3 regions of the Paenibacillus sp. FSL P2-0089 genome follow, and region 2 is predicted to be linked to each of the others. Evidence: riboswitches for the same ligand, from Rfam matches in the RefSeq annotation. Region 2 holds a riboswitch; each other region holds the start of a gene.
What was found. Region 2 has a riboswitch for cyclic di-AMP ahead of NST69_RS16050 (APC family permease). Riboswitches for the same ligand answer to the same signal wherever they lie in the genome.
Positions count from the first base shown of each region.

Region 1: another riboswitch for cyclic di-AMP. It lies ahead of NST69_RS21155 (hypothetical protein); the one in region 2 lies ahead of NST69_RS16050 (APC family permease).
Region 3: another riboswitch for cyclic di-AMP. It lies ahead of NST69_RS31585 (ubiquitin-like domain-containing protein); the one in region 2 lies ahead of NST69_RS16050 (APC family permease).

Region 1 covers NZ_CP152006.1:5,018,230-5,028,939, forward strand. The annotation lists gene NST69_RS21130 (sensor histidine kinase) at 1-788, shown strand, start outside; gene NST69_RS21135 (helix-turn-helix domain-containing protein) at 889-2,517, shown strand; gene NST69_RS21140 (substrate-binding domain-containing protein) at 3,084-4,079, shown strand; gene NST69_RS21145 (alpha-galactosidase) at 4,198-6,492, shown strand; gene NST69_RS21150 (SPFH domain-containing protein) at 6,626-8,056, opposite strand; gene NST69_RS21155 (hypothetical protein) at 8,075-8,572, opposite strand; cyclic di-AMP (ydaO/yuaA leader) riboswitch at 8,964-9,146, opposite strand; gene NST69_RS21160 (TetR/AcrR family transcriptional regulator) at 9,717-10,337, shown strand; gene NST69_RS21165 (MMPL family transporter) at 10,367-10,710, shown strand, end outside.
Region 2 covers NZ_CP152006.1:3,883,410-3,894,119, forward strand. The annotation lists gene murB (UDP-N-acetylmuramate dehydrogenase) at 1-152, opposite strand, end outside; gene NST69_RS16025 ((2Fe-2S)-binding protein) at 320-1,129, opposite strand; gene NST69_RS16030 (ABC transporter ATP-binding protein) at 1,139-1,945, opposite strand; gene NST69_RS16035 (iron ABC transporter permease) at 1,987-3,021, opposite strand; gene NST69_RS16040 (iron ABC transporter permease) at 3,018-4,079, opposite strand; gene NST69_RS16045 (ABC transporter substrate-binding protein) at 4,233-5,270, opposite strand; gene NST69_RS16050 (APC family permease) at 5,443-7,260, opposite strand; cyclic di-AMP (ydaO/yuaA leader) riboswitch at 7,389-7,548, opposite strand; gene NST69_RS16055 (disulfide oxidoreductase) at 7,775-8,209, opposite strand; gene NST69_RS16060 (DsbA family protein) at 8,206-8,970, opposite strand; gene NST69_RS16065 (ATP-binding protein) at 9,064-10,710, opposite strand, start outside.
Region 3 covers NZ_CP152006.1:7,385,900-7,396,609, reverse strand. The annotation lists gene purR (pur operon repressor) at 1-782, opposite strand, end outside; gene ispE (4-(cytidine 5'-diphospho)-2-C-methyl-D-erythritol kinase) at 948-1,802, opposite strand; gene NST69_RS31610 (small, acid-soluble spore protein, alpha/beta type) at 1,961-2,140, opposite strand; gene NST69_RS31605 (Veg family protein) at 2,366-2,641, opposite strand; gene yabG (sporulation peptidase YabG) at 2,911-3,819, opposite strand; gene rsmA (16S rRNA (adenine(1518)-N(6)/adenine(1519)-N(6))-dimethyltransferase RsmA) at 3,894-4,778, opposite strand; gene rnmV (ribonuclease M5) at 4,775-5,326, opposite strand; gene NST69_RS31585 (ubiquitin-like domain-containing protein) at 5,488-6,648, opposite strand; cyclic di-AMP (ydaO/yuaA leader) riboswitch at 6,935-7,163, opposite strand; gene NST69_RS31580 (TatD family hydrolase) at 7,363-8,133, opposite strand; gene NST69_RS31575 (HD domain-containing protein) at 8,187-9,470, opposite strand; gene NST69_RS31570 (AbrB/MazE/SpoVT family DNA-binding domain-containing protein) at 9,746-10,000, shown strand.

The sequences.
Region 1 (10,710 bases), 1.1 Mb from region 2:
AGAAGCGTATGGACAAGATTGCCCAGGGCAACTTCCTGCTGGACTCGGGTATTGAATGGAACAGCGAGCTGGGCGATGTTGGCCGGGGCATTAACCGCCTGTCCCAGGATATCGTAGCCCTCATGGACAGCCGGCTCGCGGACGAGAAGCAGCAGCAGGAGCTGGAATACCGGATGCTCCAGAACCAGATTAATCCGCATTTCCTCTACAATACCCTGAACTCGATCAAATGGATGGCTACGATCCAGAACGCCACCGGTATTGCAGAGATGACGACCTCCCTATCCCGGCTGCTCCGCAGCATCGCCAAGGACAACCGGCGGCTGATGCCGCTGAAGGATGAGCTGAGCTTGCTGGATGATTATTTCCTGATTCAGAAATACCGCTATGGTAGCACGGTTACCATGGTTACAGAGATTGAAGAGGAAGCTCTGCTTGGCGGGCTTATCCCCCGCTTCACACTCCAGCCCTTGGTCGAGAATGCGATCTTCCACGGCATCGAGCCCAAGGGCCGAGGCGACATTGTTGTCCGGGTCACGAAGAGCGGATTCACGGATCTGCTCATCACGATCGAGGACAACGGGGTCGGGATGACGGCGGAGCAGATTGCCACCATTCTAACCGTTCCCGGTGACGAGGCTAAGGGAATGCTGGAGAATATCGGGCTGCGCAGTGTGAACGAACGGCTGCAGCTCGCTTTTGGCAGAGAGTACGGCTTGTCCATTGAGAGCGAGCCCGGCCGCTATACCTTAATGAAGCTGCTGCTCCCCTTCCGGCAGAAAGAATAGCTAAGAATCCCCCACAAAGTGAGGCCTTAGCTTCGATGAGTACTCAGGTACTTTGCAGGGACCCCAAAACAATAGCATACCGAGCAAGGATGTGATGAGCTTGATCAAATTATTAATCGCAGATGATGAAGCCCTGGTCTGCATCGGACTCCAGTCCATGCTGAAATGGGAGCAATATAACATTGAGATTGTCGGCATCGCCCACAACGGCGCACAGGAGGAAGAAATGATCGACACCCTCCGCCCGGACATTGTAATCAGTGATATCAAAATGCCGATCAAAAGCGGCCTCGAGGTCGCCGGCTCGGTCCGCCGCAAGTACGGGCGGCTTCCGCTGTTCATCATGCTGACCAGCTACGAGGAATTCCAGTATGCGCGCGGAGCGATTGAGATCCAGGCCACTGATTACCTGGTGAAGCTGGAGCTGACCCCGGAGGCGCTGGCCGAATCGATCCGCCGGGCCACCAGTATCCTGGAGGAGTACCAGACCATGGAGAGCTATCCGAAGCTGGTCCATCGCGGCAATCTCCAGGCCCAGCGGGATAAATTCTTCATCCGGCTGTTAAGCGGCCTGTTCGAGAACAAGAACCAGTATCTGCTGCAAAAGGAGGATTTGGAGGTGGACCTCTCCGCGCCGGCTTATCTGGTCTGTACCTGCCGCATTCTCGGGCCGGACACCGTCCCGCCGCGCGGGGATAAGCTGGTGGCCTTATGCTCAAGCACCGTGCAGATGGCAAAGGATACACTGGCCTCCAGAAGCGCCTGCTACGTCACCAGCCTGGATCTGCGCAACTTCGCGCTGACCCTGCCTGTGCCGGGCCCGGACCCGCAGCTCTGGATGCAAGACATCCAGAAGCTGCTGGCGGACATGGCCTCCGTACTGCATAATTACTTCAATGTGACCATTATCGGGGCGATCGGCTTCGCGGTGGAAGATCCGTTTTTGCTGCAGGGGAGCTATCTCGCCGCCCGGAAGGCGCTGCCCGCCGCTGTGAAGGAGCGCTCCTTCGTCTTCTTCACGGAAGGCGAAGCCCTCCTGCAGGAGCACCTGCTGTTTGATTTCTCGGAATCGCGGCTGGAGATCCGCAGAGCTTTTGAAGAAATGGATACCCGCGCCCTGCACAGCATCATCTCCCGGATGATCGAGATCTTCGACGGACGGGCCGATCTGCTCGTTCCCGCCACCGATGCCGCCTGCAACATTCTATATATGGCGACCTCCCTGCTCGCGGACGGGGAGAACATGGTGGAGCAGATCTTCGAGCAGGAGCCGGAGGGCTACCGGGCGATCTATCAGATGCATACGATTGAAGAGATTACCGGCTGGCTCGTCCAGTTCCGGGACGGCTGTGTCCGGATGCTCGCCACCCGCAGACAGAGCTATAAGGAGCAGGTGGTGAAGAATGTCCAGGAGTATATCAAAAGAAATCTCGGTACCAAGCTGTCGCTTAATCAAGTCGCGGATGTGTTCAACTTCAGCCCCAACTATCTGAGCCACCTGTTCTCCAAGGTCGCCGGGGTGAACTATGTTGAGTATATCACAGAGACCAAAATCACCGCCGCCAAGGAAATGATGGTCCGCGGCGAAGGCCGGATCTACGAAATCTCTCAGAAGCTGGGCTATGAGAGCGCCTTCTATTTCAGCAAGGTGTTCAAAAAGGTCACCGGGCTCTCTCCCCGGGATTATATACAGCAGATTGAAGGGAATGCGGGAGGGGAACACACATGATATACCTATGAAGCGTGTGCGGATCTGATTGTGGGACATTTATTTGGTGAGCGTACTGTAGAATGATATGGATGAGATGGCGTAATAATGCGGAAAAGTAGACAGGGCTGCCGGTATAGGCAGCCTCTTTTTTATTTGCGTACAAACGGAATCATGAGCTGAGGCCTAGCTGTTTCCGAAGAGCAAGAGCCGAACAACAAAGTAAGACTTGCTGTAACCTTGGTACGAACTCCTCCTAGGCTTTTTTGGCATCCAGCGGACTCAGATGACGCTATCACGCGAAAAAACCAACTTTTCTTGTGTTTCCGGACTCAGGAGCGCTTATGTTGCCATTTGCAGCTATAAATGAGGAGTAACGGGTTAGTTAACGCCCTCTGAGTCCGCCTGGCCTGCCTAATGGTGTAATTTGGCGCTGATAAGGTCTTTCCAGTCCGCGAGGATGTTGGGGCGGGGCACCCCCTCCCTAATGTAAGCGCTCCTCAAAATCTGCTTGAAAGAACTCTAAAGAGATGATAGGATGAAGACGAATATTTAGTAAATTTATTAACTAAAAAGGCGTGAGCAGCTTGGCAACGATTAAAGACATCGCCCGCGAGGCCGGCGTATCGGCCGCAACCGTATCAAGAGTACTAAATAATGACCTGTCTCTGGCGGTCAGTGAGGAGACGCGCAGCCGGGTGTTCGCTGTGGCCGGGCAGCTTGGCTACAAGCCCTCACGGGTACGGCAGCTGAAGCGGGAGAACGAGCTGGGCAGCAAGACCGTCACGCTTCTGCTCTGGTGTACAGCCGAAGAGGAACGGGACGACCCTTATTACGGCTCGATCCGGCGCGGCGTGGAGCTGCGCTGTGAGGAGCTGGGCATCCGGCTCGGCCAGACGCTGCGCGGACACAGCACGCCAGCCCCGCTCCGGCCCACAGGTGACGGGCTTATTGTAGTTGGCGGAAGCTTCCAGCCGGGAGAGCTTGCGAAGCTGCACCCGGATACAAGCACCACCGTACTGGTCGACCATTATTCGGAGCGCCCGGAATATGACTCCGTGCGGACACATTTCCGGCAGGCTGTCGATCAGGCGCTGGGCCATCTGCTGGAGCTCGGTCACCGCGAGATCGCCTTCATCGGAGGCGGCAGCGAGGAGGAGCGCCGCAGGCATCATTACACCCGGATTATGCAGAGCCAGGGTTGCTATGATCCGGCGCTGATCCGCACGGGAAGCTGGACCAGTGCTGACGGCTACCGGATGATGAGCGAGCTGCTGTTAGGTTCCAAGCGCCCTACGGCCTGCTTCGCTGCAAGTGATCCGCTGGCAGTAGGCGCTCTGCGCGCCCTGCATGATCACGGGATACAGGTGCCTGCCGGGATGGCTGTCGTCGGCTTCGATGATATCGAGATGGCGGCCTATGTTCAGCCTCCGCTGACAACGGTCCGCGCCTATCCCGAGCAGATGGGCAAAGCTGCGGTTCAACTGCTCGCCGAGCGGTTCGAAGGACGCGAAGCCCCTTCGCATTCGATGATCGGCACGAAGCTGATAGTCCGGGAGACCAGCGGCGGGACAGCGGATTAACCGCAGCCCGGCTACCCAGCAATAGTTGTTTTGCCTGTTCCAAGGGTTCCGCAGGAGCAGCACTCAAGTTGGTCCAGATCATCGAACCTTATACCATCACACAAGGAGTGTTATGATCATGAACATTTTTGCAGACGAATCACGAGGATTGTTCCACCTTCAGTCCAAAGATACCAGCTACATTATCCAACTGATTGAAGGTTATCCTGCCCATGTCTACTGGGGAGCGAGGCTTCGCCATGACAGCAGCCTGAACGGAGTGCTTGAGCTGCGCGAACGTGCCTCCTTCTCGCCAACCCCGGTGCTAACGCGGCCTTCGCTCTCTCTGGATGCCCTGCCTCAGGAGTATCCGCAGTATGGAACGAGCGACTTCCGGCGGCCGGCCTATCAGGTTCAGCTAGCGGACGGCACGCGGATCTCTGAACTCAAATATGCAGGATATACCATTACACCAGGCAAGCCGGCACTCGAAGGACTGCCTGCCGTGTATGCGGAGAATGAAGCAGAAGCACAGACACTGGAGCTTACCCTGAAAGATGACTACGCTGGTCTAACGGTTAGACTGCTCTACACCGTATTCGCCGATCATAACGCGATTACCCGTTCCGTCCGCTTCGAGCATAACGGCGAAGCCCCGCTCCGGCTGGAGCAGGCGCTTAGCGCATCCGTCGATTTCGCCGATTCCTCTTACGATACGCTGCATCTGAGCGGCGCATGGGCCAGAGAGCGCCATGTGCAGCGCCGTCCGCTTACTCCGGGTGCTGCCTTGTCACTGGAGAGCCGCCGCGGCTCAAGCAGCCACCAGACCAATCCGTTCATTGCGCTGCTACGTCACGGCGCAGATGAAGACCAGGGGGATGTCTACGGCTTCAGCCTCGTCTACAGCGGCAGCTTCGCCGCCACTGCTGAGGTTGAGCAGTTCGGACAGACCCGTGTAAGCATCGGGATTAATCCGTTCGACTTCTCCTGGCTGCTGGAGCCGGGCCAATCCTTCCAGACCCCGGAGGCCGTGCTCGTCTATTCCGGTGAAGGTCTCGGCGGAATGTCGCGTACCTATCACCGGCTGTACCGGACCCGGCTCTGCCGCGGTGTTCACCGTGATCAGGCCCGGCCGATTCTGGTCAACAACTGGGAGGCGACTTACTTCGACTTCGATGCGGACAAAATCGCAACCATCGCCAAAGCAGCAGGCCCGCTCGGCATTGAGCTATTCGTCCTTGACGACGGCTGGTTCGGCAGACGCGACAAGGATAACAGCTCACTCGGCGACTGGTTCGAGGACCGCCGCAAGCTGCCTGAAGGTCTGGCGGATCTGGCCGGCCGGGTCAACAAGGAAGGCGTACAGTTCGGTCTATGGGTGGAGCCGGAGATGGTCTCGCCGGACAGTGAGCTGTACCGCAAGCACCCGGACTGGTGCCTACATGCCGCAGGACGCCGCCGCACGGAAGGCCGCAACCAGCTCATCCTGGACCTCTCCCGTCCGGAAGTCTGCGACTATCTGTATGAGACCTTAAGCGCCGTATTTTCCAGTGCCCCGATCCGCTATATCAAGTGGGACATGAACCGTAATATGACCGAGATAGCTTCTGCCAAAGCCAGCCCTGAGCGGCAAAAAGAAACCGCCCACCGCTATATGCTGGGGCTGTACAATTTGCTGGAGCGCCTGACCTCGCGCTTCCCGGACATTCTGTTCGAGAGCTGCTCCGGCGGCGGCGGCCGGTTCGATCCGGGAATCCTGTTCTATATGCCGCAGACCTGGACCAGTGACAACACCGATGCGGTAGAACGCCTGGCGATTCAGTACGGCACCAGTATTGTCTATCCAGCCAGCAGCATGGGCGCACATGTGTCTGATGTTCCGAACCATCAGGTAGACCGCATCACCACCCTAGCTACACGCGGGGATGTGGCGATGAGCGGCAACTTCGGTTATGAGCTGGACCTCACAAAGTTCACCGAAGCGGAGAAGGACCTGGCTACCCGGCAGATTGCCCAGTACAAGGAGATCCGCACACTGGTGCAGCAAGGGGATATGTACCGCCTGCTGAGTCCGTTCGAGGGTAGTGGCGACACCGCCTGGATGTTCGTCAGCGAGGACAAGACCGAAGCCTTCGTCGCTTATTTCCGCGTGCTGGCCATACCGAATCCTCCGATCTCGCGCCTTACGCTCAAAGGACTCAATCCCGAGCTGGATTATGTCATTGAGACGGGGGCAAAAGGCAGCAACGGGCATGTCCACGGCGGCGCAGAAGCCTCTGCACCTGCAGATGGCGTCAGCTCCGCTCCATTCCAGCCCGCCTTTGACGGCACAGCGCTGGGCGGTGACCGCCTGATGCGTATCGGTCTTGTGGTCTCCGACCTGCGCGGGGATTACGCCAGCTGCACCTATCGCCTGAGAGCGGTGCAGCGCTGATCTACAGCTTCAGACATGCCATAGGCGTCAGCCTCCTTTTGGAGATTGACGCCTGTTTTTTTGTGGAGAGATGCAGTCAGGAAGGGGCTTGCTGCCGTTTCATTAACTACTTACTGCCTCCCCTACTCCTCTTCTACTCCTGTCCATGCTCATGATCCCGGCCAAGTAACCCGCTGAGCGCCTCAGTCACGTTCATGCCGGTAAGTGTCTGGGTCAGCTCTGGAACCTGGGCCATGATTTTGGCGATATCACCCGTAATCTTGTTCACGCCTGAGGAAGCCCCGTCCTGGGAGATGACGGTGATCTTATCTACCTTGGCCAGCGGGGAGGCGATTTTCTCAGCCAGCTCGGGCAGGATTTTCAGGAATTCCACAGTCAACGCGGCTTGCGTGAACTGCTTATAGGCTTCCGCTTTCTTCTGCAATGCCCCCGCTTCCGCCGCTCCGGCGAGCTGGACGATCTCCGCATTCGCCTTCCCTTTTGCCAATTCCGCCTCCGCTGTTGCCAGTCCGCGCTTGGTCGTCGTAGCGGCTTCGGCTTCCGCCTCCAGAATCTGCCGCTGCTTGGCGGCTTCCGCTCTCATAATTGTCGCCTGATTCTCCGCCTGGGCCGGCTTGATCACTGTCGCCTCCAGCTCCCGCTGTCTCAGCTCCACCTCAATCTCCCGGACCGTCCGGTTGGCCTCGGCCTCCATCTGTGTGATTTTGACCTGTTCGGTAACCAGCGACTGCTTGATCTTATTCTGCTGCAATTCGTACGCCAGATCCGCCTGTGCCTTCTTCACCTCGGTCTCCAGCTTGAAGTCCGCCTGCTTAATGTTCAGCTCCTTCTCGAACAGCGATTCCTTCGCACGGGCAGCGGTTCCTGCTTCAATCGTCGCCTGATGCGCATTGGCTTTGGCAATGGAGGATTCCTTCTCCGCCTCGGCCTGCTTGATCTGAATATCGCGTTCGGCTTCAGCCTTGGCGATGCTGGCATCACGGCGAATCCGCTCAATCTCAGGCACCCCCATATTGTCGATGTACCCTTTGTCGTCGGTAATTTTCTTGATGGTGAAGCTGACGACCTCCAGCCCCATCTTGTCGAGATCCTCTGAGCAGGTCTCCCGCATCTTGCTGTTGATTTCGTCTGGGGTCTTGAGTATAGATTCTACACTGAGCTGCCCGATCAAGCCGCGCAGATGGCCTTCCACCGAATGCAGAATAATCGTCTCGCGGTCTTCCTCCGGCCGGTCAATGAACTGCTCGCTGGCTGTGAGAATAGCGGTTGGATCGCTTTTGATCTTAATCTGGGCGACCGCCTCCAGGTTCAGCTTGATGCCCTGGCGGGAAAACATGGCCTGCGCCGGGATCACATCGAAGCTCATCAGCATCATGGAGATGGTTTTATTGTTCTGGAAGCCGGGGATGACGAATGTCCCTCCGCCCTGAACCACTCTTTTGCCGCCGAGACCGTATACGATCATGGCCTGATTGGGCGGAACCTTTTTATACGCGGTCACAATACTGGTTAACGCCAGCAGAATCACAACAACAATAGCTCCGGTTACATATAAAATTAACATTTGCTCCGACACTCCCCGTTAGTTTTGTTCCATTTCCCTCTCGAACAAAGTGACCGCTGCGATCCCCTTATCCGTCTTCACAATAATCACCCGATCGCCCCGCAATAGCGACTGACCGGATTCGGCCCGCACGCCGATGGAGCGCATGGTCCCGTGCAGCACATACTTCATCTCTCCCACGGCCCCATCCGCTGCGGCGATGCTGATATAGCCGAGCTGGCCTGCCGGATCATAATCGAGTTCACTCATACTGCTGTCATACCGGGTCATCACCCGGGCCAGTACCGTGTAGAGCAGGATGCCCGGCAGCAGGGCGATCAAGGTACAGACCAGTACCACGGTGAGCAGCTGCATCCCGCTGTACTTGACAAGCATATACCCCGTGCCGCCCCAGACGGTGACAAACACCATCAGCGGAAGAATCGGGAGAAAGCCCGGCCCCCCAGCATCCCCTCCCCCTACATGCAGGTGGCCTACCAGACCGTGCCCATGAATGCTGCCGCTTAGGATAAGCACGAGGCCAACCCAGAAGCAGACGATAAATACAGTAGCGATGGGAACCCCTCCTTTCAATGTAATATGGCTATAAGAAAACTGACTGTAGTGGCGATGCGGAAACTGACTAATGTGGTACATAAAAAGACTATTGCGGCATATAAATGACTAATCAGTGTTGTTATAAGATTAAATTGTGCTTCCACCTGTCACTATTGCCCCTAATTTCCACTTTAGGCTGCTTGGTTGTGTATGGCAGAGGCGCAATTGGATTCAAGGGCACTTGTGCTCTTCATTTCTGCATCCAGCCCATTTTCAGGGCATTCAGTGGGATTAATCCCCTTCCCTACACAGCAAAAAGACCACAGCAGCAGCAGGGCTCTCCGTGGTCGGTTACTCGATCATGGCGCTCATCCTCTCTCTTCGAGGCTTACGGGGTTAGCTGACGGATTCGGGCAGCGAGATTGCCCTACCTCACCAGAGCCATAGTAGCACACTGGCAAGGATTCACCCCGGGTACTCAGCAGCCTATCCTTAAGCCACCTGCACCAGTTGGTTCCCCCGTTCCCGTTACGGAATTCAGCCATTTCAAGAACAGTGTCATTTCATTCGGTTGTTGATTGAATCTTACGCCTGCAGCCATTTAATGTAAAACCTCACGGATGACAAAAGAAGTCAATAATGCTGTCCCTTCGTGAATGAAGGCGCATTCTTCAGCTCTACTCTTATCCGCCCGGGGATTTGCTCGCGCTATCGTCTGTTTACACCCATGTTACTCTTCCTCTCACGTACTGCTCATTTGCTCACCTAATCCCCTCCCACTCTCATACTCACTTATTCCCCTACTCTTACTCCCACACTAACTCTCACTTACCTACTCACTCATCTACTCACTCATCTACTCACTTACTCACTTACTCTCCTTCACTTACTCCCACTCTAGCTCTCACTCCTCATTTACTCACTTACTTCCCACTCCCTTCCCCACGCCCTCCTAACTTAATCTCCTCCCCCCACCTTTCTTTCTCAGTCCATTACTCCAAATTTAAAATATTCACATTTCCGTCACTCGATGCTCATTGTGCAATCTTTCCCTTTGAGCAATAATAGAACCTATAGATTCTATAGAGCTTATAGATTTCAGGGAAAGGAGGAACATTTACTTTTGAATTCCAAACTGAATCTGCGGGACAAAAAAAAAGAAGCCACCGCCTATGCCTTAGCCGTAGCGGCCTTCGAGCTTGCGCTTGAGCATGGCATGGATGGCTTCATTGTGGATGATGTTGTTCAGAAGGCTGGATATTCCCGGCGGACTTTTGCGAATTACTTCTCCTGTAAGGAGGAGGCAGTCGCCGCCTATTTCATTGGCATTATTGCTGTCCAAGAGAAAGAGAATAACCCGCTGGCTGCTCTGCCGTCGGATGCTACACCGCTCGATGCCCTGTACAATCTGCTGAAGCTGCAATTCACCTCGGAGTTCCTGCATAAGCTGCGGCAGTTCGTCTCCCTGGCTAATCAATATCCGTCCCTGGAGCCTTACATTCTCAATGTCTTCCGGCATTTGCAGATCACCGCCCAGGAGACACTGGAGCAGTTCACCCGTGGACGGTATGCCGATGGATATACCCACCTGCTGGTAGGTGCCGTCTATGGGGCCTTCGTGCCTATCCTGGACGGACGGCTGAACGTCATGCTGCCGGGTGAGCAGCAGAGCGGGGACTCCGGGGCTATGCCGTTTGAACAATACCTGAATTCCATGTTTGCTTATTTACGCAACGGCTTCTAAATTCACAGATAAAGAGGAGAAACCACTACATGTCTACTTTTCTATACCGCTTAGGTAAATCGGCTTATGCTAAGCCCTGGGCCTTCATTGCAGTCTGGATCATTGTACTCGGAGTTGTAGGCACCCTGATTGGAGTCAACGGCATTCAATCCAGCTCCGAGATGAAAATTGAAGGCACAGAGTCGCAAAAGGTGCTGGATAAGCTGACAAAAGAGCTGCCCGCTGCGGCCGGAGGCCAGGCTAGTATCGCCTTCACTGTACCGGACGGGGAGCGTCTTGATACGCCTGAGCGTACAGCGCTGCTTCTAAAAGCTATTAATGATGTATACAACATGGAATATGTCATCAACCCTGCCGAACTGGCAGCACAAGC
Region 2 (10,710 bases):
CTCTGGATCTCTTCATATGTAACAGGAGCCGCCAAAATATCTGCTTCGCCGCCCATGCGGGTATAGACCAGATTCTTAAGGCTCTCCCGGCGTTTCAGTGAGCCTGCTGTAACAAGCGGCTGCAAATCCTCATATATGTTGTCAATATTCATTCTTCATACTCCTAACTCTATAAACAAGATAATGTCGTGCTCGCTGCCGGTTAATTACGGCTTCAGCAACCACAACTTTAACAACGAACAGGCTCCCTTGTCAATGACAGGAGCCTGTTACGAAGCTGCATACAGCATTATTATGTTTCGAAATTCCTAATTATACCCTATTCGCCAGCCGCTGCGCGCTCGGCACGGAATTCCTCCCGCCGTGCGGACCGCTCCTCTTCCTTCATCCGGGGGCAGGTATAACACAGCCGTCCGCCCTCAGTCCGGTAATACATACAGCAGCGGTTACGCAGCTGAACCGTCTGCTGCGGGTCCGTGAGCGATTCAATTCTCCGTACCTTCACCTGGAACGGATTCCGCGGCATCCCGAATACGGCAGCGGGCAGCTCATCCTTCAGATACGCGTAATCCTCCTCCAGCCGGCGAAGCAGGAGCGGATCTGTCAGTTCAGCGGCAAAGGCTTCCGCATAATAGTTGAATTTGGTCGGCAGCTGTCCCCAGATCTCCCCGGGCGAAAGTCCGCTCACCTGTGAAGCCATCCGGATCAGCGGCCCGGCTGTGTTCTGGTAGAAGCTGGTTAACGCTTCATTGCGCCAAGCCTTCCGGCCCGGCTCATCTGCCGGAGCTTGTACCATCCCCCATTCACGAAGCGAGAAGGCAATTCTGCAGTAGCCATCTTCCGGAACAAGATGCAGTTGAAGGTTCCGTAAGCTGAAGTCCGGTACGCACAAGAAGCCGGTCACGGAATACTGGACCGCGAGTGCCATAATGCTCAGATAACCGCCGAAGTACGCACCGGCCGCTTTATCGTCAAGCGCCTTCATCAGCGGCCGGTAAGCCTCCATGAAGGCCCTCATCTCGCCCTCCTCTGCCAGCTCAGCAGCAGCGAAGGAATACACGGCTCCCTCCGGCACCTCAAGATGGAGGTCAAATTTAGACTTATATTCTTGTCTCAGGAATTCATTCATGTTCCTCTCCTACAGCCCGGCAACTTTGTACGCAGCCAGCTCGTAAGGCAGACAGAGCGGCACACCTGTACGCGGATCAGGTACAATATCTGCCTCAATACCGAATACCTCGCGCAGCACCGCCGGTGTCATTACCTCATTCGGAGCGCCTTCGCTGATCACATTACCGGATTTGATCGCTACCATATGCTGCGCGTAACGCGAAGCATGGTTCAAATCATGGACAACCATAATAATCGTCCGGCCTTCCTGCTCATTGAGCTTCTGCAGCAGCTGAAGCACCTCCAGCTGATGGGCCATATCCAGGAAGGTCGTCGGCTCGTCAAGGAACAGAATATCCGTCTGCTGGGCCAGCGCCATGGCGATCCAGGCCCGCTGCCGCTGTCCGCCGGAGAGACGGTCAATCGGCCGGTCACGGAATTCATTCATGCCGGTCAATTCAATCGCCTCGGCAATAATGCTGCGGTCTTCAGGCGTCAGGCTGCCGAAGCCCTTCTGATGCGGATACCGTCCATATCCTACCAGCTCAGATACCGTTAAGCCATCCGGGGCAGTAGGATTCTGCGGCAGAATCGCCAGCTGGCGGGCCACCTCTTTGGTGGAGAGATTGTGAATGGACTTCCCGTCAAGCATTACATTGCCGCTCTTTGGCTTCATGATCCGGGCCATTGTCTTCAGAATCGTGGACTTCCCGGAGCCGTTCGCCCCGACGAGCGCCGTAATCTTCCCTGTCGGAAGCGACAGATTCAGCCCCTTTACAATCATAGTCTCCGCATATCCGATGCTCAGCTGCTCTGTATTTAAACGTTCCGACATGATAAACACTCCTTAGATTTTTTAATATATACATCCCTGTACTACGCTTTCGATGTGGCCAAAAGATATAAAAAGTACGGTGCTCCAATAATCGCTACTACGATACCAGTAGGTACCTCCGCAGGCTGCAGGATCCAGCGACCGATCGTATCTGCCGTAAGCAGCAGCAGGGCTCCGATCAGGGCAGCCGCAGGCAGCAGGATCTGATGGCGCGGGCCGACCAGCCTGCGGGCCAGGTGCGGCGCAATTAGCCCGACAAAACCAATGCTGCCGCTTACCGATACACAGGCTCCTGCCAGCGCAACAGCCGCAGCCAGCAGCCACCGCCGTTCCCGTTCGAGCGGCAGGCCCAGTCCCTTGGAGAGCTCATCGCCCAGATTCAGTACGTTGAGCACCCGGGCTTTGTAGAATGCGAAGGGCAGCAGGATCAATATCCAGGGCAGCAGGGCCAGCACAAACCGCCAGTCTCCGCCCCAGATTTTGCCGGCCAGCCAGATGGCTACGAACTGATAATTCTGCGGGTCGAGTCTTAATGACAAAATAAGCTGAAAAGCGTATATCCCGGCACCCACAGCAATCCCGATCAGGATCAGCCGTGTCGGCGAGAGCCCATCCTCCCTCCTGTAAGACAGGAAGTAGATCAGTGTTGCAGTAAGCGAGGCCCCTGCAAGCGCCAGTAGCGGAAGCACGAAGATCGGAGCTGCTGTAGTAGCCGGTACAAAGGAGATAAAGATCAGTACGGCGAATCCGGCTCCGGCATTGATCCCCAGGGTGGAAGGCTCAGCGAGAGCATTACGCGACAAGCCTTGCAGAATCACTCCGGCGACCGCAAAGCCTGCACCAATCAGCAAGGAGATCACGATGCGCGGCAGCCGGAAATCAAACAAAATCAGCTGCTGCTGCTTGGTGCCGTTGCCGGATAGGGTATGTAGAACTTCGAGCGGTGACAGACGCATTAAGCCGGTATTCATACTGACCAGAAACAGAATGACGATAAGCACAGCAAGCAGTGTCAGAATACCAGCCTCTCTGGAAAGGCGCGGCTTGGCCGGGGGGAATGAGGTGGAACGGTTCATTTCAGCTCCCCCTTGCGTTTGCTGGCCAGATAGATGAAGAACGGTACGCCGAATACTGCAATTAAGGCACCTATTGGTGTTTCGTATGGCGCATTAATCATCCTGGCCGCAATATCGGCCACCAGGACCAGAATGCTTCCAAGGACTGCGGAGCAGGGAATAATCCAGCGGTAGTCAACCCCAACGAGGTAACGCGTAATATGCGGAATCATTAATCCGACAAAAGCGATCGGCCCTACCGTGGAGACTGCCGCTCCGGCGAGGATGACGACAATAATCATCCCTGCAGTCTGTACCAGACCGGTGCGCTGTCCGAGACCTGCTGCAACATCCCTGCCCAGGCTCAGTAGCGTAATCGAACGCGACAACATCAGCGCACCGATCAGGGCCGCCGCGACCCAAGGAGATATTACCTGCAGCTGCTTCCAGCTCGCTCCTCCAATCCCCCCGGCCATCCAAAAGGCGATATCCTGGGAGAGGCTGAACAGGATAGCAATGCCCTGACTGACCGCCAGCAGCATGGCGCTTACTGCCGCACCGGCGAGGGTCAGCCGAAGCGGGGTCAATCCGCTATGGGAGAGCGAACCGATCCCGAATACCAGCAGTGAGGCCACAGCCGCTCCAAGGAAGCAGTACAGCATGATGTAAGCGAAGGATAATGTTGGCGCGAAGGCAAAAGCCAGGGCCAGTCCAACGCCCGCACCTGCATTAAGACCAAGCAGTCCGGAATCCGCCAGCGGGTTGCGGGTCATCCCCTGCATAATCGCACCGGCAACGGCAAAACATGCGCCGACCAGCGCTCCTGCGGCAGCCCGGGGAATCCGCAGCTCCCGGATGACCTGATGCTGGGGCAGCTCCGGATTGAACCGGAACACCGCCTCCCATACGGTAGCCAGCCGGATATCCGCCGCACCGACCGATACGGATACCATCAGGCCGAAGACAATCGCCGCTATTCCCAGCACCAGAATAACAGCAGCGGCAAGCGGCCGCGACCGGACAGATGTGTTCCCTTCAACAGAAGGAGCTTGTAGAGCAGAATCTGTGGATGAAGCCATATGCCGTCTCCTTATCAGGATTATTAGGGAAATATAGATGATTATGATTCTCATTATCGCAAAGATATGAATATTGTTCAACTTAAAAAAAGAGGCAGGCTTCTATATCCTTAGGACATAAAAGCCTGCACAATTCTCCGGCCGGTAAAGAACCTATTTTACAAAACTGCTCAGAATATCATCGATGGTCTTGGAATTGGCTATAGGGCCGCTATACAGCCAGCTGGTATCTTTGCCGAATTCATGAACATTCCCTGCCTTAACGGCCGGAATTCCCTTCCAGACTGCACCTTCTGTAATCTCAGCTCCGCTTGCCTTGTCACTATTCACCAGAATGATATGCTCTGCAGTCAGCTCAGATAATTTCTCCAGTGAAATCGGGTTCCACGGTGCTCTGGATTCTGCAGGAATGTCGGTCACGAGATTCGGGAGCTTCACTCCAAGATCGCCATACAATACCGCACCGCTGCTGCGGGTCTCATCTACAATGAAGAAATTCTTTGATACCAGCCACAGAACCGCTACTGAATCATCGCCGATTGCCGCAGATACAGCCGCTTTGGCTGAAGCCGCTTTCTGGTCATAGTCTGCAATAGCCTTCTCCGCTTCCGGTGTCTTATTGAGCAGCTCTCCGATCTTGAGCAAGGCTGCGCGCCAGTCACTGCTGACCTCATCACCGAGTACATAGGTTGGTGCAATCTTATTCAGCTGGTCATAAAGACCGTTCTGAACCGAGCCCTCCGACTGGACGATGTGAAAATCCGGCGTGAAGCTGGTGACGGCTTCAAGCGGCAGGTCATAGCTGATCGGCGGAACGTCCTTAAGCTCAGCGGCCAGGTAAGCCTGAGTACCATTCTTCGTAGACCACTGGGCAACCGGAGTCACGCCGAGTGCTACCAGATAATCCTCCAGATAAGAAGCAATTACACGCTGCGGATTAGCGGGAACGGTCACCTTATGTCCCATTGCATCCGTTACGGTCTTCTCCACAGCGGGTGCAGCAGTTGCTGCAGGTACCGCAGTGGCCTCCGCAGTCGCTTCTGCGGTTGCCGCAGGTGCGGTGCCTGCTCCACCGTTACTGCCTGCGTTGCTATTATCATTTCCGCAAGCGGACAGCAGCAGTGTTGTAGTCATAAGTCCGGCCACCGCCAGCTTCCCGCTTCTTGATCCTTGCAGGTTGAACGAAAACATTGAATACCCCTCCTGTATGTTACCCTCATGATTGGCAAAAGCTCTGTTACCTTCATCTTGTCTATACTGATGATATTGATTCTCATTCTCTATGTCAACCAATAACTTATAATAACGTAAAAACGGCCGTCTCCGCATTAAGCAGAAACAGCCATCTTCCTAATCTTCTATATTATTTATGCAGATGGAAAGGTACAGTCGCGATTACAATGTCCTTCTGATTCATCAGATATGAACGGATGAACAAGCTGGTCTGATTATGCAGCACCGCCTGCCACCAGTGCTTGGTCACGAATTGCGGAATCAGGACGGTAATATGATCCGTTGAAGAGGTCTTCCACTCTACTGTATCGATGAACTTCACCAGCGGGCGGATAATGCTGCGGTAGCGGGAGCGCAGGACGATCAGGCGTACGCCGGGGTTCCACTCCTCCCACTTCTGCTCCATCTTGTGAATCTCTTCTTCATCGAAGCCTACATATACAGCGACCACATTATCTGTCAATGACTTCGCATAGCTGATCGAATGCAGTACAGCACGAGTCACACCGGCGACCGGAACGACTACGGTGCTTCCTTTGATACAAGGCTTATCGGTAGCCGGGCAGATCCGCAGCTGATCGGCAATATTCATATAATGGCGGTGAATCCGGTGGAACACGATGATAACAGCCGGCAGGAAGATGAAGGCCATCCACACGCTGGAGAATTTAGTGATTATGAAAATCAGGGTGATCGTTAATGTAGTGAGCATCCCCACCGTATTGACGGCGAACTTGCTCTGCCAGCCTTTCGGCTTCGTTCTGTACCATTGGACCATCATGCCCAGCTGCGACAGCGTGAACGGAATGAATACCCCTACTGCATATAATGGAATGAGTCCTTCCGTATTCCCGTGAAACGCCGCCACCAGCACAGCCGACATAACACCGAGGAAAATAATACCGTTGGAGAAGCCCAGCCGGTCGCCGCGCACCATGAAGGCATGGGGCAGATATTTGTCTTTGGCGAACATGAACGCCAGCAGCGGGAAGGCCGAGTACGCCGTATTGGCTGCCAGGAACAGGATAACCGCCGTAATCCCCTGAATGAAGAAGTACAGTCCGCCGCGGCCGAAGGTAGATTCGGTAATCTGTGAGACCACGGTGGCCTTCTCATCAGGCATGATACCGTACCAGTAAGCGAGCAGCGTAATACCTGTGAACATTACCCCGAGAATGAGGCCCATGAGCATCAGCGTTTTGGCTGCATTTTTCTCCGCGGGCGCTTTGAAGTTAGGAATGGCATTGGAGACCGCTTCTACCCCGGTCAGAGCCGAACAGCCGGAGCTGAAGGCCTTCAGCAGCAGAAACATACTCACGTTCGATACGGCCGAGCCAATCTCAGGAACATGGGCATGGGCGCCGCCGGTCATATATTTGAAGACCCCCGAGATGATGAGCACGAAGATGGAAACCACGAACAGATAGACCGGGATAGCGATGAAGGAGGCCGATTCGGTCACTCCCCGCAGGTTAACAATCGTTAAGAGCACGATAACAGATACCGCTATCAGAACACTATGATTATGCAGACTTGGAAAAGCTGAAGTGATTGCATCCGTCCCCGCCGACGCACTTACCGCCACCGTCAGAATGTAATCCACCAGCAGAGAGCCGCCGGCCAGTAAGCCGGTATGCACCCCTAGATTGCTTTTGGCGACAATATACGCGCCCCCGCCTTGGGGATAAGCGAAGATCGTCTGCCGGTAGGACAGAATCAGAATAGCCAGCAGGCCCAATACGGCTAATGCAATTGGCAAGGAGTACCAGATAGCGGTGAACCCGGCGGCCACCAGTACAATCAGAATTTGTTCTGTTCCGTAGGCTACAGACGAGAGCGCATCAGAAGACAGGACAGCCAGTGCTTTCACCTTGGATAACTTTTCATGATCGAGTTCGTTCGACTTCATCGGACGCCCGATCAATAGTCGTTTTACCTTGCTTACCATTGTAGTAACAGTTCCTCTCTTGGTTAAGTTGAAACGGGTTTCCCTGCGCTGTTTTCATAAGTGGATTTCATAAATGCAGGCACCAAAATAAGCATACGGAAATGATCCGCATGCCTTAGTGTGCATGGTCATTATCCCACTAGTGGCTTACGAGGTTAGCTGGCGGATTCGGACTGTGGTAGCCCTACGGTTACAGGTCAAGTAGCCTGCTCCGATTCACCCCTTTTGGCCTTGGCCAAAGTGTGGTTCCCCCGTTTTTCCTTCCGGAAAATTCAGCGCATATTCAACTTCTCACAAGGACTAATATTAAGCTACAACACGTCTTCCGTAAAGCGTGGAAACAAATGAAAAAAGAATGAAAAGCACTCAAAACAACCAAATTCATCATCCGGTATGTCTTGATCTTTCATTCTCTTTCATTATCCCTTTACCACGTGATTTTACAGGGTTTTTGCATATTATTTTTTACTAAAATTAAGGGTATTCTCTTCTCTTCCTTCTGCCCGTCAGCTTCTTACTCCGCAGGCTCCTCTTTGCGTCCTGTCCAGAGCAGAATGGAGATTAAGGCAAAGGCTATAAGTGCAAGCAGAGGGATCGTTATAAATCCGAACCAGTTCAGATAATCCTTGTTGCACGGTACGCCGATGGTACAGGGAAGCACCTTGCTGAGCGCCGGAATTTTCTGCTCCGCATAATGATATATGGAGATGCTGCCGCCAATCAGACTAAGGGGAAGCACGTATGGAATGATCCGCTTGTCCCCCCGGTAGGTGGCGATCCCCAGCAGGAACAGCTGCGGATACATGAAGATCCGCTGGAACCAGCACAGCTTACAGGGCTCGTAATTTAGGACCTCACTGAGATACAGGCTTCCTGCTACAGCCACCACACAGACGAACCAGGCCAAGTAGAGACAGTTACGCCGGCAGAAGGCAGAGAAGGCGGTCATTGGGCGGTCCCTGCTCCCGCTGCTGCTGTTGCTGCCTGAATCTGGGCGTCAATCGCCTCCATATTGAAAGGCTCCTTCACCTTGATGCCGTTCACGTACAAGGAAGGCGTATTCGTTACGCCCGTATCGGTGCCAAGCTGAATATCCCGCTCCAGCTCGCTTACGTAGGTACGCTCGTCAATGTCCTTGCGCAGCAGGTCGTAATCCACCGGCAGCTCCAGCTGCTTGGCGAGACTCACCAGGAAGTCAGGTGTAGCCCATTCCTTCTCTTCATTCCCCTGATTGGCATAGATCGCATCGAAATACTTCCAGAACGCTTCCTGGTTCTGATGATAGACCGATAGCGCTGCCAGGGAGGCCGTTCTGGAATCCGTACCGAGGAAGGCCAGATTCACGAAATAGAAGGCTGCTTTATTCTGATCGACATAGCCCTGAACGATCTGCGGCTTGATCACACCGGTGAACTGGGCGCAAGCCGGACATTTGAAATCGCCGAATTCCACAATTTTGACCGGAGCATCCTCCTTGCCAAGCCGCATCATTTCGCTGTAATTGAAGGCAACCGGCTTACTGTCTGTACCGGCAGGCGAAGAGTCCTTCGATGCCAGCATAAATAAGCCTACAAAAATAATAATGACGATGGCCACCGTACTCACGATCAGAATTCTCGTTTTCTGCTTCTGCTGCTCCTGCTCTGCCCTGCGCTTCTCCTGCTTGCTCATCTGGGGAGCCGTGACATTGTTCTTTTTTGTTTTGCTCAAAGAGAGTTCCTTTCCGTCCTCAGGACTATCGTGATAAAAGAATAGTTACTTTCAAATTATATAATGTTAACTCTCTTGTTGGCAATCGCTGTCTTATACGGCTTCATTCTCCTCCGCTGACTCCCCCTCCCCTGTATCCTTGCCGAAAAATACCTCCGGGGAATGCTCCTGCGACTGCAGCTTAATTCTGAAGAAGAATTGTGTGCCGCCCCCTTCTGCCGGTTCTGCCCAGATCTCTCCTTGCATCAGGTCTACAAGCTTCTTGCAGATCGCAAGGCCCAGACCCGTGCCGGGGTACTTACGGGTATGCGACCCGTCCACCTGCGAGAAGGACTGGAAGAGCAGCTGCAGCTTATCCGGTGAGATGCCAATGCCGGTGTCGCGCACCATGAATTGCAGCGCCTGAGCGGTCTCCCTGACGCCATAGGACTCCACCTTAACCGTTACCGTGCCGGATGGCGTGAATTTCACCGCATTGCCGATCAGGTTGATGAGAATCTGGCGGATACGCGCAGCATCCCCGGTGAACTTGTCAGGAAGCCCCTCCTCGATCAGAAGCTCCAGAGATAACGGCTTGTCTTGTGTGCTCACCATGAACAGGTCCATACAGCCCTGGAGCAGCGCCTTCAGCCCGAAAGAATCCTTGTTCAGCGAGAGGGCATCCGCCTCCAGCCGGGAGATGTCGAGAATATCGCTCATCACATGCAGCAGAGCATGGCTGCTTGTACTCTGAAGCCGCAGGAGCTCCAGATGCTCAGGATTGCTGATCTCCTCGGACAGCAGCTGGTTGACGCCGATAATGCCGTTCAGCGGCGTGCGGATTTCATGGCTCATGGTGGCGAGGAACTCGCTTTTCATCGTCACCGCACTCTCCGCGGTATCCCTGGCCTCCAGCAGCTCATACTGATACTTCATCAGGGCAGTCACATCCTCGGCCACAATATAGACCCACTGCTCCGTATGATGCAGCAAAGGAAAGACGGTGACACTACAGATCAGCTGCTCCCCGCCTTTGCTCCGTACCTTCAGCTCCAGCTTGGAGGACTGCCCCCGTGAAGCGCGCGTTATGGCATCCCGTACGGCAGCTTCATCCCGTTCGCTGTATAGTATCGCCTTATAATTCCCCAGTTCTTCGCTGCTATATCCGGTAATGTCCCGCAGAGCAGGATTAGCACTGATTATCTTCTTACGGGCAGGATCAATGCAGATTACCATATCAGGGTTATGCTCGAACAGCGCAGTATACCGCTGCTCATTGAAGGCGGCTGACTGGAGTACCCGCTGCCGGTCCCTGTACAACAGAGCAAGGACGATCGACACAATGAACAGGAAGGAGCCGCAGAGGATCATTCCCAGTATCGAATCCTGCAAATAGAGCACGTGCGCGGCTGCACTGGACGGTTCTCCTGGAGAGAATGAAGCGCCCGCCATGGCAGCGTAATGGATGCCTGTGAACGCGCCGGTCAGGGTCAGGACAAGCAGCAGCTTTTTGAAGCTGAACATATTGTAGGCCTGCTCCAGCCACTTCGGATCGTAGGAAGCGGTGACCACCGGAACGATCAGGGCGAATAATACCGCCATTATAATTGAGAAAGCGCCTTGCTCATACGTTGCCGTAAGTCTCATCGACAGAATTCCGCTGAAATGCATAATCAGGATGCCGCTGCTGAACAAGAGGCCGCCCAGAGCCAGATAGACCCTGCTGCGGGTGTGCGGGTTATTCAGCATAGCTAACAGCAT
Region 3 (10,710 bases), 3.5 Mb from region 2:
TTGGAGTCCACCTCTGTCAGCTTCACCAGCGACACGTAGTCATGCAGCAGGCGTTCTTCATTCTCCACGTCGCCGGACTCTACGAGTACGCCCACACCTGCGACCTCTGCATTGAACTCACCCAACAGATCGACCATTCCGCGTACGGTGCCGCCAGCCTTCATGAAGTCATCGACAATCAGCACCCGGGATTTCTCGCGCAGTGCCCGTCTGGACAGGGACATCGTATGGATGCTCTTATGGGAGCCCGATACATAGTTGATGCTTACAGCCGAGCCCTCCGTTACCTGATGGTCACGGCGGACCAGCACGACCGGCAGCCCCAGCTGCGCAGCCGTTGCGTACGCCAGCGGAATCCCCTTGGTCTCCACCGTCATGACGACATCAATCTCCACGCCGTAGAAGGCGGTGGCAATGATCTTGCCGGCCTGCTCCATCAGGGACGGGAGGCCGAGCAGATCCGACATATACAGATAACCGCCGGGCAGTATCCGGTCGCTCTGCTCAAGCTGCCCGCACAGACGGTTCACGAAGGCAAGCGCCATATCCATAGGCATACGCGGAATATAACGCACTCCGCCCGCTGCCCCGGCCAGTGTCTGCAGCTCGCCCATTCCTTCGCCTTCAAATACCTCTTTTATAATAGCCAGGTCCTCGCTGACCGATGACTTCGCCGCACCGTACCGCTCTGCAAAAGTGGACAGAGGCAGCAGATCGTGCGGCTTCTCCAGTAAAAATTGGGTCATGTCAACTAACCGTTGGCTTCGTTTAAGTTTTTTCACGGAATGCTCCTCGCCTTATAAGCTGAATTTAAGAATAATGCATGCTTGATTCTTAAATTCACTTTATACAAAACCGAATATTACTATGAATAATATCATTATTGTACGGATTTGCACAAGCGGAAACCGCTTTGCCTCCGTTATCAGAGGATGGTCCCGCTCCGCTTAGCTCAGGGAACGCACTGCATAGACTTCCTTGCAGAATCCGCGCAGCCCGTTATAGATTCTCGCCACCTTGGAGTGCTTGGAGACAAGGCCAAATACGGTCGGACCGCTCCCCGACATCAGCACGCCGTCCGCCCCCAGCTTCAGCATCGCTTCCTTGAGCTGCTGCACCTCAGGGTGCAGCTTCAGCGTCACATCCTCCAGCACGTTGCCAAGGCCCTCACAGACGGCTGAGAAGTCACCGGCCTCCAGAGCCTGCTGCATGCGGAGCGCGGACGGATGCACCGCTATGTTGCCGGCGCGTACGCGTCCGTATACCTCAGCCGTCGATACATTGATCGGCGGCTTCGCCAGGATGACCCACATTTGCGGAGGATTCGCGATTTGGGTCAGCCGTTCGCCCCTGCCCGTAGCCAGGGCAGTGCCTCCTGTGACGCAGAACGGGACGTCTGAGCCCAGCTCAGCGCCCAGCTCCTGCAGCTCCTGCACCGGGATGCCCAGGCGCCAGAGCCGGTTCAGGCCGCGCAGCGTAGCCGCGGCATCGCTGCTGCCGCCGGCGAGGCCGGCAGCGACCGGAATTCTTTTGTCCAGATGGATATGTACTCCGCTTCTGACGTTATACCGGTCCTTGATCAGCCTTGCCGCCTGGAAGGCCAGATTCTTCTCATCCAGCGGGATATATCCGGCCTGGCTTGAGATAATAATCGAATCCCGCTTCAGCTCCGACAGCTCCAGACGGTCCGCCAGATCGACCATTGTCATTATCATTTCCACTTCATGAAATCCGTCAGCCCGCTTATGCAGCACATCCAGCATCAGATTAATTTTTGCCGGTGCCTTCTCATACATTTTCAAGGCGTTCACCCACCCTCAGCTTTTCCCGTACAAAACAACTTAACATATTATATGAGAAACTGACAGTGAAGTCCATTAAATAAACATCCGGTTCTATGAAGCAGAAAAGGTACCGCCCGCAGGCGATACCCGGTGCGGCATAACACCGCTATAGCCGCTTACAATTTCCGCGCAGCAGCCTGCTCTGCCAGCTGAATCGCCCGTTTCACCATATTCCCGGCGTCGACTGCCCGGATTCCGCCCCAGCCCTCCTGCTCAACCGTTTCGTAGAACCCAAGCTCCTTGGCCAGCTCCGTCTTCAATTCCTCCGACATCATGCTTCGTCTTCTGCGGCTCATTACGAATTCCTCCCTTGTATGCTGCTCTATGATGAACGTACTGCCTATGTAGTATGCAGCCGGGAGGCCAGTGTCATGCAGCATAATTCAGTAAGACCCCTACATGCAAAATAACCCCACAAAGTGGGGCTTTAGCGTAGGTGTTGACTCAGGTACTTTGCGGGGACACCAAAACATAAAAATTCTATCAAAAAACAGCCCCCCCGCAGGGAGACTGTCATGACGCTAAGCTTTGATATACATAATCCGCATCTGCCCATCGTCTTCGGTAACTGTGATTTCCACAGATTCAGTAAGTATATCGGCATAGCTATAGGAGACACGCTTGAATGTCTGCTGCTCCTGATCGAGTTTGACAATAAATACAGAAGGGTACGTTTCTTCCAGGACACCGGTGCGTTCAACGGTCTTCCGACGGCCACCGTTAGCCCGCAACGTGATCTTATGACCGACGTGAGCTTCAAGACTGCGTTTAATTTCTAACAGCGCGTTATTAGCCATTACCTGACGACCACCTCTTTCCTTGTCCATTATACAACCTCTATAACCACTTGTCAAATTAAATAAATAATTATAGATGATGAGAAAAAAGTTGTCAACGGAATTTTTTTAGACGGGGATATTCCTGACTTAAGCACCTTGTTATCAGTAATGATGACTGGCTGCTCCCTAACCCATCTTGTGTCCTAAGCGGCTTCCGTGGCAGCAAAATAGGATAAGCACGAATGCTTACCCTATTCCTTCCGCCTGTTCAGTTATCACTTGAATGGTTACAGCACCGAAGGCGCTACCTTCAGCGTAGCCAGGTTCTGCAGCTGAGGCATTCCGATCCGGAAGCTGCCCCGCGTCTCGATTCCGCCCATCCCCTGATTGCCGCTGATCGTATGGCTCAGCACATCGCTTAAGTTCACCGTATCCCGGATAGAGGTAAAAGAGGCCTTGGCCGCGATATACACCGGGTCCAGGGCATGAATGAGTATTCTGCCCGGGGAGCTGGCGAAGTTGGCACCATTGCCCAGGAGAGCCTCGAAGTGCGACTGGCAGGCTCCGGCTACAATCGTCAAAGCATCGAAATTCCGCTCATATTCACGGGCCACCCGGATGGCTGCCACAAAATTCTGTGAATTCTTATAGCTGCTCAGACTGTACAGATCATAATTCTGCTGTTGCTTAAGTACTCCATCATGGCCGGTAATCACTACGATATCGGGACGCACACGGGGCAGCAGACGGTACAGCGTCTCCGCCATTTTGGATTCGTTGACATGATGTCCCTCCGCCGGTATGCGCAGCTGCTCGTAGAGGCTCAGGCTCTTCTTCAGATAGAGTGCATCACCATCCAAATGCAGGACCTTACCCGGCACTTCAAAATAAGCCGCTTCCTTCGGAGATTGGCCCCAGGTTCCCGTGGACCCCGACACGCTCTCTCCGCTTCGCTGGCTCTGCACCTGCCGGTCTTTACGCAACCAGGTTAGAGATTCTGTTGCCTTGATCTGCGCACGCGCTCCCCGCTCGGTAACCCGTGTAGGAGGCACCTGAACCAGATCCTCCAGCGGGGAATCCGCCAGCAGACGGAACTCCGTGCCTTTAATGACTGCTCTATTCTGCAATATATTGTCTACCCGGAAGGTCACATCGCCGCCATAGGATTTACGAATGACCAAGTCTCCTAGATTCATCACAACACCACCTCTACCCCATGTTATGGGCAAAGGCCCCGGTTGGTTCATCCGCCGGGAGGGTTTTCTGTATTCTATGCGATGCCTGCGGCCAGAAGAACCGCACTGAGCCGTGCATACTCTTCAATGCTAAGCGTCTCGCCGCGCCGCGAGGGTTCAATGCCGGCTTCGGAGAGCAGCGCCTCCAGGCGCTCCCGCCCTTCTTCCGGGAAGAAGCGTGCCTTAAGATTATTGGCAATCGTCTTGCGCCGCTGGGTAAAGGACGCCTGAACCACACCAAAGAAATGCTTCTCGTCCGCTACCTCCACCGGAGGACGTTCTCTGACCTTCAGTCGGATCACAGCCGATTCCACGTTAGGCTGCGGGATGAACACCGTACGCGGCACCATACAGACCAGCTCAGGCTCGCTGTAATACTGGACGGCAATACTCAGGCTGCCATACTCCTTGCCGCCCGGAGACGCCGCCATACGCTCGGCAACCTCCTTCTGGATCATGACCACGATATTATCCAGCGGCAGCTTCTCCTCCAGCAGCTTCATGAGGATAGGTGTAGTCACATAATACGGCAGGTTAGCTACGACACTAACCCGGTCCCTGCCCGCGAAATCCTCAGCGAACAGCTCCTGCAGATTCACCTTCAGCACATCGTCATTACGGATCTTTACATGGGGATAAGGCGACAGGACATCCCTAAGAATCGGAATCAGCCTGCGGTCAATCTCTACCGCAGTGACGGCCCCGGCCGTCAACGCCAGCCGTTCCGTCAGTGCTCCGATCCCCGGGCCAATCTCAAGCGCACCGGCTGTGCTGTCCAGACCGGCGGCATCCACGATTTTGTCCAGAATATTCTGATCGATCAGAAAGTTCTGGCCCAGGCTTTTTTTGAAGGAGAATCCGTAACGCTGAATTATCGCTTTGGTTCTTGTTGGGGACGAGATATTCTCGATACCGCTCATGAAGTAATGCCTCCCTGATCAATTTGGGCGAGGGCCTGCGCGAACTCTTCGCGGGTAATGCCGAACATCGCCAGACGTTTGTACAGCTGTTTGCCATTGCAATAACCGATACCGAGCAGATTGCCAAGCTGCATTCTGCGCTCAGCCGCCCGGGGATGCACCATCAGCCCTGCGGCCATAAGCTCATCCAGCCCGATGATGGGCGGCGCCCCCTCGAAGGAGGTATGTACATGCTCCAGCGCATGGCGGATAGCCTCAGGCGAAGCATTCTCTATTCCGATATCTCCTTTGCGCGTTGCATCCTTCTCAGGGATGAAGGCATGCTTGCAGCCCGGCACCTTGGCCGCGACGATTTTGCGGATTCGCTCTCCGGCATGATCCGGGTCGGTAAGAATGATTACACCCCGGCGCTCCATGGCCAGCTTGATCTTGGCAATGACCCTGCTATCCACTGCCGAACCCCCGGTTTCAATCGTATCGGCCTCAACCGCCCGCTTAACGGCAACGGTATCACTTTTCCCTTCAACCACAATTAGCTCTTTAATCATAAATATTTTTACTCCTTACTCCAGAACGCAAAAAGAAGAGGATTCGCTCCCCTTCTTTTTGGCTAAAGAATGTATAAGTGATGAGCGGCAGCTCTCTGAAATTTCGTAAGTGCTTCCCTCACTATATCGTATTAACCGCTAATTTGCAAAAGACTTTACGTTTAGTTCAGCTCCGGCTTCACAGGTCCGATCACATAGAGTGTGCGCGACTTGCGGCCGAAATTACGGGCATGACTCAGTGAATCGTAATAGACATCCACCTTGTTGCCTTTGATGGCACCGCCGGTATCCTCTGCTCGGCGAAACCCTAATCCTTCAATGTACACCCACCAGCCGATTGGTATAACCCTAGGATCTACAGCAATAGTGCGGCCTTCCGTTACGCGTGTGCCGGAGGCAGTACGTGTTCCAATACCCGGTTCCTGCGACGAATACGCGGTCATGGATACGTTTTTAATCATTCTTTTGTACTCGAAATCCACACCAGCCTTACTGGTAACATTGCTGGCCTTTGCGCTCGCTTTAGATGACTTGGAGGTTGTTACAGGTTTGGAAACTTTGGCAGTAACTACGACGGGCTTAGGAAGCGGCTTGGTTCCAATGGCAATGACTTTGTCCTTGGTAACCGTCTGTACTTCCTTGCCGATCATGCGCATGGATGCCAGCTCGCCATCTTGATAGATCTTCTCGATGTGCTGGACCATTACGCCAGGCTTACCTGCCTGTGCCACTCTTACGGTTCCCTTGGTCAATGAGGGGTCTGCTGTCTTAATGACCCGGAAAGGCAAATTAGTTGTCCGTTGAACCACATGCTTGTTAATCCGGACAATTTTGATTTCCATGTCTGCAGATACTGCGGTTTCTAGCGAAGGGTAAATCTTGTCTAAGCCTTCCAGGCTGTAGCCCAGCTTGTCGATGGCCTGACCAATGGTATCCTCGGTCGTAAATAACGTCTCGGTCTTTCCGTCTACGGTAAGAGCGAACTTCTGCGCAGTGTTAATCACGATACGGTCGCCGTCTTTTATTTCATCACTAAGGCCAATAGATAATTCATCATGCGCCTGCAGCGAAATCTGTTCCTTAGCCAGCACATCACTGAACAGCGTTTCCCGCGTCTCCAGTGTCTGTACCTGTCCGTCTATTACTAGGGTAATTTCTTTTTTGCTCTGACCGTGTACGTACAGCAGTATTAACAGTGCGATAACAATCGATGCCACACCGGCAAGTAAAACTACGCGGGGATTCACTTGCTTCAACCGTAATGCGAAAGACCTGCTGGATGATTGCGAATCATGGGATACCTCTGGTTGGAATACGCCCACTCTTTCCATCCTCCTTACATAGCCCCGTCGTCCAAGTTAGTTCAAGGTGACTGTATCACTTCTGACGAAACTAGGTTTGAGTTTGCAACAGGATACGCCCGCACTTGCTTCAGCGTTTCCTGCTCATGGATCGCCTGCTCGGCATAGTTACTCCGGAGATCTGTTATATAACAGTATGCCGGGAGCATTCTCATTATTCAAAACAAAAGAAGCCTAAAAAGAGCTCATAGAGGACTCTTTCGTGGCTTCCCGGTGTCGAATACGTCGGAATGCTTATGCACGAGGTTTCCTCTCTTACTTGCGCTTACGGGGTTAGCTGTCGGGTTCGGACATAAGAGAGACGCCCTATCTCAGGTCACCCGCTCACGGCGGTTGCCCTCAAATTCACCCCAAAGACCACGTAAAGAAATCAAATAATGCCTGCGGCAATTCTGTGCCAGTACTCTTGTACGTTCATGCGGCAGCGCATTATTGGTTCCCCCGTTCTCCATACGGAGACTCAGCGAGACGATCCATGAAATTAGTGACTGTCACAGTTACAACAGCTCACTGCACTGAAAAGATGATATCCTGTTTTGATACATGTTGTAAAGGACGATTCAACCACGTTTACGTAAAAAAATGATTAAAATATTGTAATAATCGGCCGTTTTTCCGTCATAAAAGTTTAATATATCCGCTATACTTCATTTTTCACCGCTTTTACTCCTGTTTTCAGAGTATCCCAAATCGTTCCAGTGCGTTCGCATACGTAATTTCCGCCAATTCCTGTAATTCAATCCCTTTTATTGCCGCGGCCGCCTCCGCTACCAGCCTCACATGAGCGGTCTCATTTCGCTTGCCCCGGAAGGGGTGCGGAGTCAGATATGGGGAGTCGGTTTCGATCAGCAGCCGGTCCAGCGGAGTCTGGGCAAGCACCTCTTTGGGCACCCGGGCATTCTTGAACGTAATCGGTCCTCCAAAAGAAAGATGGAAGCCCAAATCAAGACACATCTTGGCACTTTCCCAGCTCCCGGAGAAGGAGTGCATTACCCCGCCAACCTCGCCTGCCTTCTCCTCGCGGAGTATACGTATCACATCTTCATGAGCATCACGGTTATGAATGCTGATTGGCATCTTCAGCTCACGGGCCAGCCCGATCTGCTTGCGGAATACTTCATGCTGCACATCCTTAGGAGAGGTATCCCAGTAGTAATCCAGCCCAATCTCGCCGATGGCAACCACCTTGGGATGAGCGCATAAGGAGGCGATCCATTCCAGGTCTCCGTCCTTCATCGTGATGGCATCCTGGGGATGCCAGCCAACGGCTGCATAAATATAATCATATTTCTCGGCAAGCTGCATGGTGGTCGGTATCGTATCCCGGTTAAAGCCGATGTTGATCATCTTGCTGACGCCGGCTTCCAGCGCCCTGGAAATGACCTCTTCGCGGTCTTCGTCGAATTGTGGAGCATCCAGATGGGTATGGGTGTCGAATAACTGCATTACATACATCCTTTCGGCCTGTTGTTGTATCTATAATTCCAAGCATGATCTGATTATTTGGCAAAAATCTCTGCGATGGACGGCGGCAGCTGTGGAAGGGCTTTCTGCAGTCTGTCCTGCGGAAAATACAGATGGTATCTGCCGCGGTGAATACCACTGATAGAACGAACAATATCCGAGACCTCCGAGATTTCCCTCAGCCGGTCATGCTTGTCCAGAAGCAGGATCTGCTTGCTGTCAAAGCCGTCTCCCGGACGGAACACATCATAGGGAAGATCGGTGGGATAATCAATTTCCAGATCATAATCGGGCCGGAGTCCCGCACCGGCGAAGCTGCGGCGGATTTCGTCAATCGTGTCAGAATCCAAATGCTCCATCTCCACATATTTATACAGTTTACGATGGATAAACCGGCTGCACAAGTCGCTCAGGATGTCATCCTCCTCCAGCGTCCACTGCATGAAGGCAGTCTGCATCAAGGCTTCATCCAGCAGCAGGTACTGCCCTACCGTTACCTCTCCGCTGAACAGATCACTTAAGGGCTCGATCATGAAGCGGAAGGCATGCTGCTGCTGCACCAGCTCCTTGGCCCGGCGGAGAATCTGCCTGAGAATAATCTCAGAGCTGCGGGTTACCGGGTGGAAATAGACCTGCCAGTACATCTGGTACCGTGACATCAGGTAATCCTCAATCGCATGCATCCCTGATTCCTTCACAACCACCCGGCCGTCATAAGGGCGCAGCATCCGCAGAATCCGGTCGATGTCGATGGTTCCATAATTCACCCCTGTATAATATGCATCCCGGAGCAGATAATCCATCCGGTCCGCATCCAGCGGTCCCGACACCAAATTGACAACAATTTCATGCTCATAGGTTTTGGAGATGACCGAGGCTACTTTACCGGGGAAATCTTCGGCCACATCACGCAGAATAGCCGTAATCTCTGTATCCTCCAGAATGATGCGGCAGGTCCAGTCTTCATGATCCATTTCGAAAGCTTCTTCTATAGAATGGGAAAATGGGCCATGCCCCAAATCATGCAGCAGTGCTGCACACAGGGTAAGCAGTCGCTCCTCCGGCATCCAGTCCTTATAGCCGCTCCGTTCAAACTGGGAAATAATCCTCCGCGTAATCTCATATACCCCCAGAGAATGGGAGAACCGGCTGTGTTCCGCCCCGTGAAAAGTCAAATAGGAGGTGCCCAGCTGCCGGATGCGCCGCAGACGCTGGAATTCCATAGTGTTGATCAATCTCCAGATAATAGTGTCCTGTACGTGGATGTAGTTGTGGACCGGGTCCTTAAATACCTTCTCTTCTGACAGCGGTTGCTTCATGAAATCATCTCCTTTTCTTGTTTTATATAATATATTGTCGCTCTTTGTCGAATATTAGCGTTTCATATACTGCCAAATCGACAAACATCTTCATAAGCTTTTTTAGAGTGATTTGCCCGATCAAACGCGGAATAAATGTGGTCTCAAAAGATTCCTTAAAATTAGCCTGAAAAAAGGTTGACTGTTTTGGGAATGGTTGGTATTATAAATATCATAAAACAGTGAAGAATGTCGAATAATGACGCTTTTGAACATTGAGAGGAGCAACGATTGTAATGATGAAATCAACAGGAATTGTACGTAAGGTAGATGAGCTTGGACGGGTCGTTATTCCAATTGAACTGCGTCGCACCCTAGGCATTGGAGAAAAAGATGCGCTCGAAATTTACGTGGACGGTGAGCGGATCATGCTTAAGAAATACGAGCCTGCTTGCATTTTCTGCGGCAATGCTGAAAATGTAACTTACTTCAAAGGTAAAATTGTTTGTCATGAATGCATTTCGGCTATCCCTACCCCTGTGACAAACTAAAATAAATAGGGTATAATAGGAACTAATCCAATTGTTAATTCTAACCTTTTTATATCTCCTTGGCCTCCCGTTCGCGCGGGAGGTATTTTTTTTGCGCTATTTTCGGGGACTTTCCCCGGATGCCCCTTTTTCCTACCCTGTCTGCTTTTAAACCTCACATCTAATTCTTAAACCTCTGATTCTTACCCTCCCAAACCCTCCCTGCAGGGAGGGCCCCAAGGGCCCCGGCCCTCTGGACACCCGGAAGCTTGGTGAATCTCTGCTGCTGGCGCGGAAGGAAGCAGGTTTCGGCGGTGGACCGGCCCTCCTCGGCCTCCCTGCGGTGATTCCTCAGGCCTTGCCAGTCGAAGGGTTTCGCCATAGGCAGTTGCCTATGGCGGCTGCGCCGGGTGCTCTCGTGCGACTGATCTGCGTAGACCCGCTCTCTCTGCGAGAATCGCTTAACCATAGAGTGACTAGCGACTTGGGTACTGGATGGCTACTGGCTGCTGACTTTTTTTGTGCCAGAACTTGCTATGTGGAGCGACTAGTACAGTGTCAGATAATGAAACCCTATCATCCCAAAAAATCTAACGGACCGAAAAGACCCTTATTCCCACGAGAACGCCACCTTTTGCAGCGTAACGGACTCAGGCGACCTTATCATCCTTCTACGAGTCGTTTTGGAGCTGAATTGCAGGGGATAAGGTCCTTGGGGTCCGTTAATCGCT